Regions from separate parts of the Pseudomonas antarctica genome, predicted to be linked through region 1. Evidence: riboswitches for the same ligand, from Rfam matches in the RefSeq annotation. Region 1 holds a riboswitch; each other region holds the start of a gene.
What was found. Region 1 has a riboswitch for cobalamin ahead of A7J50_RS12170 (CbtB domain-containing protein). Riboswitches for the same ligand answer to the same signal wherever they lie in the genome.
Positions count from the first base shown of each region.

Region 1 (2,255 bases):
TCTTACGACCGGCGCTGGCTGCGCCTTCCCGCCGTATTGGCAGTGGCGTGGCAGTCAGATGAACCCTTCACAGTTGCGGGGGCAGCCGCGGCTTGAACCGCGTTCCCTTCTTAGCTTCGACCTGGGCCGAAGAACCTCGAAGGTGCAAGGCTACGCAGTGCGTGGGGGATGGTCAATGATGGGGTTGTTTGGTTGATGTACATAGCCGTTGCTGCGGTAACGGCGGCTTAGGTTCCGCCTTTACGGCAGGTCGCTTTTGGAAAAGGGCCCGAAATGCCGGCTCAACCAAAAGTACCCCACCACTCGACACCTCGCCCAGGCTCGGTGTGCCCGTCCTCCGGCATTCCTAAGTGGGCCGCCTAAGATCAAAAAGCTCAACAGCGGAGTTCGGCGGCCTAGCAGCTGACCTGAACCTGGACGCTGAACGCATTCAAATGTGGGGACTGCCTTGCCTGCAATGTAGACATCTCGGTCTGTCAGTGACACACAGTTGATGCCATCGCAGGCAAGCCAGCTCCCACAGAAAAGCAGTTCTGTTGTTGCCGTGTTTTTGCCCTGCTTTTGCTTCTACCACTCAGGTCGGCTACTAGGCCGCCGTGCTCTGCTGTTGACCTTGATCTCACAGGCCCCGTTAACCACGATGGCCGAACGCAGGCTTGAATCCGTGGGTAACCCGGCAGGACGCCGGGTTAGCCGCACTGGGCCAGGGATGGCCCATTGCGGCGGCCCACGGATTCAAGCCGGAGTGCGGGCATACCGAGCCTGGGCGAGGTACCGAGTGGTGGGGCAAAGCGTTTTTTGGTTACTTTTTTAGGCGTTTGTAAAAAAGGTGACCCGCCGTAAGGGCGGAACCCTAAGCCGCCGTTACCGCAGCAACGGATATGTACACCCACCAAAAAACCCCAATTGACTCCCCTCCCACCCCCATGCTCTCCTACACACCTTGTTTCGGGTGCCCTTCACAGGGTGAAACGGGAAACCGGTAAATCATGCGTGCATGACCAGTCCGGTGCTGCCCCCGCAACGGTAAGCGAGCGAAGCGTCACAGCCACTGTGCCCTCGGGTATGGGAAGGCGATGCTTTCAGGACTCTAGTTCAAGAGCCCCCTCGCAAGCCCGGAGACCGGCCCGAAAAAATCAGATAACAAACCCGCGGTGGGCGGGCGCTGTTTAAAACTCTGCGTGCCTGGCTCGCGGGGTTTTCATGCGCTCGTTCCACCCTGACACCCAGAAGGGACGCGCCATGTCGATCATCAGCAGCACCTCGCACACCACCCGTAGCTCCGCCACCCTGAGCCAACGCCTGAGCGCCGCCATCGGTGCCTCGATCCTCGGCGCCTGCCTGGTGTATTTCGCCGGTTTCTCGCATATCGAGGCGGTGCACAACGCGGCCCACGATACCCGCCACAGCGCCGCGTTCCCGTGCCACTGAGGCCTGCCGACATGATCAAGCGTATTGCTCAAACCGCAGGTTTCACCGGCTTGCTGGCCGCCCTGCTACTGACCCTGCTGCAAAGCTTCTGGGTCGCACCGCTGATTTTGCAGGCGGAAACCTTTGAAAAAGCCCCGTCTGCTGTCGAAGTGACCCATGAACATGCCGAAGGTGCCGCAGCCCATATCCACGACGCCGAAGCTTGGGAGCCGGAAAATGGCTGGCAGCGCGTGCTGTCTACCACCGGCGGAAACCTGGTGGTCGCCGTCGGTTTTGCGCTGATGTTGGCAGGTCTCTACACCCTGCGCGCGCCGACTCGCACGGCCCAAGGGCTGCTGTGGGGCTTGGCGGGTTACGCGACGTTCGTGCTGGCGCCCACTTTGGGCCTGCCACCGGAATTGCCGGGGACTGCCGCGGCTGATTTGGCACAACGGCAGGTCTGGTGGATCGGCACCGCGGCGTCCACCGCAGCCGGTATCGCGCTGCTGGTGTTTGGTCGCAACGGGCTGCTGAAAGTGCTGGGTGTGGCGATCATCGCCGTCCCGCATGTTATCGGCGCACCGCAACCCCTCGTGCATTCGATGCTGGCCCCCGAAGCGCTGGAATCACAGTTCAAGATCGCATCGCAGCTGACCAACGTTGCATTCTGGCTGGCCTTAGGCCTGATCAGCGCGTGGCTGTTCCGCCGTAACCGCGACGAACATTACTCGGCATGACGCTGGTGGTCGGGCTGGGATGCCGGCGGGGTTGTGACGTTCACACCCTGCTGGGTCTGTTTGACGCCGTCCTCGCCGAGGGCGGTATTGAGCGCCAACATATTGCGG
Region 1 covers NZ_CP015600.1:2,628,449-2,630,703, reverse strand. The annotation lists cobalamin riboswitch at 1-154, opposite strand, end outside; cobalamin riboswitch at 934-1,146, shown strand; gene A7J50_RS12170 (CbtB domain-containing protein) at 1,243-1,431, shown strand; gene A7J50_RS12165 (CbtA family protein) at 1,443-2,147, shown strand; gene A7J50_RS12160 (cobalamin biosynthesis protein) at 2,144-2,255, shown strand, end outside.

Region 2 (2,255 bases), 1.7 Mb from region 1:
GCCAGCCCGGCCCCGCACGCCGCGGCGACCAGGGCGCGGGTCAGACGGTAGTTCCACACCACCCCTTCGTCGATCGGGTCCAGCACGTAACCCTCCGCCCACAGTTTATTGGCGAGCACCTGGAGCACGACCTGCGGCGAGATGGCGGTTTCGCCGATGGCCACACCGGCGAGCACGGCGAGCAGTAACAGGGCTAGGGCGAGCAGGGTGCGTATCATTTGGGCAGGTCGTAGCCGTCGATGGCGTGGGCCAGTTGTTCCAGGCCATCGAACGTGCGGATGCTGGCCTGCAAGGCCAGGGCGTCGAGGACGATGATGCGGTTGTGTTTCACCGCGTCCATGTTGCGGGTTACCGGGTCGCTGCGCAGGAAGGCGAGTTTCTTTTCATGGTCGTCGGCTGGGTAGCGGCGGCGGTCCATGCGGGCGATCACGAGGAAGGTCGGGTTGGCCTTGGCGAGGGTTTCCCAGCCGACGGCGGGCCACTCTTCATCGGACTGCACGACGTTGTGCAGGCCCAGGGTTTCCAGCATGAACTCGGGGACACCTTTGTGGCCGGCGACGTACGGGTCGCTGGCCATCTCGGCGCTGGAGAACCAGACCAGCGCACTGGCCTGCTTGAGGCCTTTGCTCTGCGCGGTGGCGACGGAGTTGGCCAGGCGCGCCTTGAGCTCGTCGTTCAGTTGCTGGCCGCGATCCTGTACATCGAAGATCTCGGCCAGTTGGCGGATGCTTTTGTAAATTGTGTCGATGCGGAACGGCTCCAGCCGCGTGCCGTCGGCACCCACCAGGTTGTCCTTGCCTTCGCAGTCGGAGGGCAGCAGGTAGGTGGGAATCTTCAGCTCGTGGAATTGCTCGCGGGTGCCAACCACGCCCTGCGGGCCGACCACCCATTCCAGCTCGGCGGCCACCAGTTGCGGGCGCTTGGCGATCACGGCTTCGAAGCTTGGCTCGTTATCGGCCAGGCGCTCGATGGTGTCGTTCTGCGCCTTGAACGTGGGCAATACGCGGTTGAACCACAGCGAGGTGCCGACCACCGTGTCGGCCACGCCCAGTGCATAGAGCATTTCAGTGGCTGCCTGGCCGATGGTCACGCTGCGCGCGGGTGCCTGCGCGAAGGTCAGCGTGCTACCGCAGTTCTGCACCGTCAGCGGGTAATGAGTGGGGGCCGCGTGGGCCAGGGCGCAGAAGCCCAAGCCGGTGAGCAGGGCGGTGACGCGTGGCAGCATGGGGCAATCTCCGTATGGACCGTACGTGGAACTGGAGCGGTACGGTTCGGAAACACCCCCTCGAAGGCTGCGGTTCAGGCAGGCGAGGACGTCCTTCCCGGACACCCCGCCGGTTAGTGAGTTACTGGGCCGGCAGGTCTCCTGACTGATGCGTCGTCGCCACGCTCCGGCCTTCCCGGGCAATGCCCAGTGGCGATGTGGAGCAGGCTCGGCACCTACAGTTGCGGGGGCAGTTTCGATTGGCGCGATGTGCCGCGCGTCGAATTCCCTATTAGTCCCATTTGGGAACCGGCGCGGTATGGTAGTCGATCGTGGCGGGCAGCGGGAGCCTGATCCGCGCGCAATTGGCCAGCCGCAGCCGATGGGGTCTCTATCTGCCGATATAGGGTGTACCATCAGCTTTTGTTCATCAGATATTAGTCAGACATGCCCACGCATAGCGAAGAGAGCCGCCGGATCGTAGCTTCTCTGGCGCACCGTGTTGGCCAGCACGCTGACACTGCAAGCATCGCCGAGGCGATTGTTTCGATTTTGCAGGATATGGGCGCAGCATTGACGCCCATTATTGGCCAGCAGGGCGTTGTTGCGCTGTACCGCCGCAGCTTCCACCTGTGCGTCTCGACCCACCCACGCCTGGCCGGCACCTATGACAGTGTGCCGGCTGCGATGGATCTGATTGCTCTCAAATCCGTACTCGTCGAGCAGAACGAAACCGACGCGTTGTTCTTCGGTGAGGTGTTGTTGACAACCCTCTACGAACTTCTGACTACGCTGATCGGGCCCTCACTCACTGCACGTCTGCTGGTTGACGTGTGGCAGCCTTCTTCGAGCGACACCTCTGCGCAGGAAATTTCGCCATGAGCACCAAAGTGACTATCAACCGTCTGGCCACGGGTGTGCCAGGACTGGACGAGGTCCTGGGCGGAGGCCTGCCGGAGTTTTCGTTCAACCTGATTGCAGGCCCGCCGGGCTGTGGCAAAACCACCCTGGCGCACCAGATGATGTTTGCCCTGGCCACGCCGGAGCGCCC
Region 2 covers NZ_CP015600.1:4,305,166-4,307,420, reverse strand. The annotation lists gene A7J50_RS19465 (FecCD family ABC transporter permease) at 1-218, opposite strand, end outside; gene A7J50_RS19460 (ABC transporter substrate-binding protein) at 215-1,225, opposite strand; cobalamin riboswitch at 1,339-1,533, opposite strand; gene A7J50_RS19455 (hypothetical protein) at 1,652-2,086, shown strand; gene A7J50_RS19450 (ATPase domain-containing protein) at 2,083-2,255, shown strand, end outside.
Region 2: another riboswitch for cobalamin. It lies ahead of A7J50_RS19460 (ABC transporter substrate-binding protein); the one in region 1 lies ahead of A7J50_RS12170 (CbtB domain-containing protein).

Region 3 (2,255 bases), 2.0 Mb from region 1:
TGCAATCGCCTTGGCGACCAGGTCGGGGTTTTGCGGTGAGACGCGTACGTCCACATGCTGGCCGTAGTAGCTGAAGGGCCAGCCGTAAAATGCGCCATCCTTGACCGAGGTAATGTAGTCGGGCACCAGGTCGCTGCCGATCTCGTCGCGCTCGTTAACCGCCGTCCACAGCTTGCCGCTCTGCGGTTCCCAGGCCATGCCGTTCGGGTTGCGCAGCCCGGAAGCAAAAATGCGGTGCTGGCCTGTGGAGCGGTCGACTTCCCAGATCGCCGCGCGACCTTCTTCTGCCTTCAGGCCGTTCTCGCCCACGTTGCTGTTGGAGCCGACACTCACGTACAGCTTGCGACCGTCCTTGCTGGCCACCACGTTTTTCGTCCAGTGGTGGTTGATACTGCCGCCCGGCAGGTCGACCACTGTGGTACCCGCTTGCTTGATCGAGGTTTCGCCTGGCTGATAGGGGAAGCGCAGCAGTTTGTCCGAATCGGCGACGTAAAGGTCGTTACCCACCAGCGTCATGCCGAACGGTGAATTGAGATTCTCCAGGAACACCGTGCGGGTCTCGGCGACGCCGTCGTGGTCGGCATCGCGCAGCAGCGTGATGCGATTCGGGCTTGGCACGCCTGCGCCTGCGCGGCCCATGACCTTCTCCATCACCCAGCCGCGAATACCCTTGGCATCATCCGGCTTGGGCGGGGCGTTGGTTTCCGCCACCAGCACATCGCCATTCGGCAAAACATACAGCCAGCGCGGGTGGTCCAGGCCTTCGGCAAACGCCGACACCTGAGTGCCGGCGGCGGCGGTTGGCTTCGCGCCGTCGGGCCAGCCGATGGCCGGGGCAATGTTTACGGTGGGGATCAGGGTTTTGTTCGGCTCCGGCAGTTTGGGCGAAGGCCCGGTGCCATCGGAGACCTTCAACGTGGAGCTTTCGCCGCAGGCGGCGAGGGTGCCTGCCAGCATGATCAGTAAGGCGAGTCTGGTTTTATGCATGGTTTTCTCCTTAATACCTGTAAGGGTAGAGGAGTGAGATAGTCCGATGGTTCAAGTGCAAGGCCAGCTTTAATTGACGCTCCACCCCCAACCCACTAACCTTCGCGGCTTGTTCCAGGTGCTCTGTGGCGGATACGCCGACAGAGTGAAACAGGGAAGCCGGTGAGTGAGCGCACTTGTACACAGTGCTGCCGCGATCCCGGCGCTGCCCCCGCAACGGTAAATGAGTCAAAACGGTGCCTTTTGCCACTGTATCCGCGTGATATGGGAAGGCGCGCCGTTGGCCTGCTCGCTCGATGAGCAAGAGCGCCACTTATGAGTCCGGAGACCGGCCTGGATCATCCAACAGCATCACGGTGGGCGATGCTTGGCTGTCTGTTTTTTCTTTTTCCTGCCCGCCGTTTTTGTCCAGCCCCAACGGAGAGCTGCCATGACTGATTCCCCCGACCGCGACGAACGCCACCTGGCGCGCATGCTGCGCAAAAAAGCCGTGATCGACGAGCGCATCGCCAATTCCCCGAACGAGTGCGGATTGCTGCTGGTACTGACCGGCAACGGTAAAGGCAAGAGCAGTTCGGCATTTGGCATGCTGGCCCGTGCCATGGGCCACGGCATGCAGTGCGGCGTGGTGCAGTTCATCAAGGGGCGCCACAGCACGGGCGAAGAATTGTTCTTCCGCCGTTTCCCAGAGCAAGTGCGCTTCCACGTGATGGGCGAAGGCTTTACCTGGGAAACCCAGGACCGCCAGCGCGACATCGCCGCCGCTGAAGCGGCCTGGGCGGTTTCCCGCGAATTGTTGCAAGACCCGTCCATTGGCCTGGTGGTGCTGGACGAACTGAACATCGCCCTCAAGCACGGTTACCTCGACCTGGATCAAGTGCTCAGCGACCTGCAAGCCCGCCCACCGAAGCAGCACGTAGTGGTCACCGGCCGTGGCGCCAAGCCTGAAATGGTCGAAATGGGCGACACCGTCACCGAAATGGGCATGCTCAAGCATGCGTTCCAGGCCGGTATCAAGGCACAGAAGGGCGTCGAACTTTGAATCAGCCCCGTCATTGCCCGGCCGTACTGATCGCCGCACCGGCGTCCGGCCAGGGCAAAACCACCGTGACCGCTGCGTTGGCGCGTTTGCACCGCAACCTGGGGCGCAAGGTGCGCGTGTTCAAATGCGGGCCGGACTTTCTCGACCCCATGATTCATGAGCGTGCCAGCGGTGCGCCTGTGTATCAGTTGGACATGTGGATGGTCGGCGAGCAGGAAAGTCGCCG
Region 3 covers NZ_CP015600.1:4,600,325-4,602,579, reverse strand. The annotation lists gene A7J50_RS20835 (PQQ-dependent sugar dehydrogenase) at 1-987, opposite strand, end outside; cobalamin riboswitch at 1,087-1,339, shown strand; gene cobO (cob(I)yrinic acid a,c-diamide adenosyltransferase) at 1,418-2,029, shown strand; gene A7J50_RS20825 (cobyrinate a,c-diamide synthase) at 2,026-2,255, shown strand, end outside.
Region 3: another riboswitch for cobalamin. It lies ahead of cobO (cob(I)yrinic acid a,c-diamide adenosyltransferase); the one in region 1 lies ahead of A7J50_RS12170 (CbtB domain-containing protein).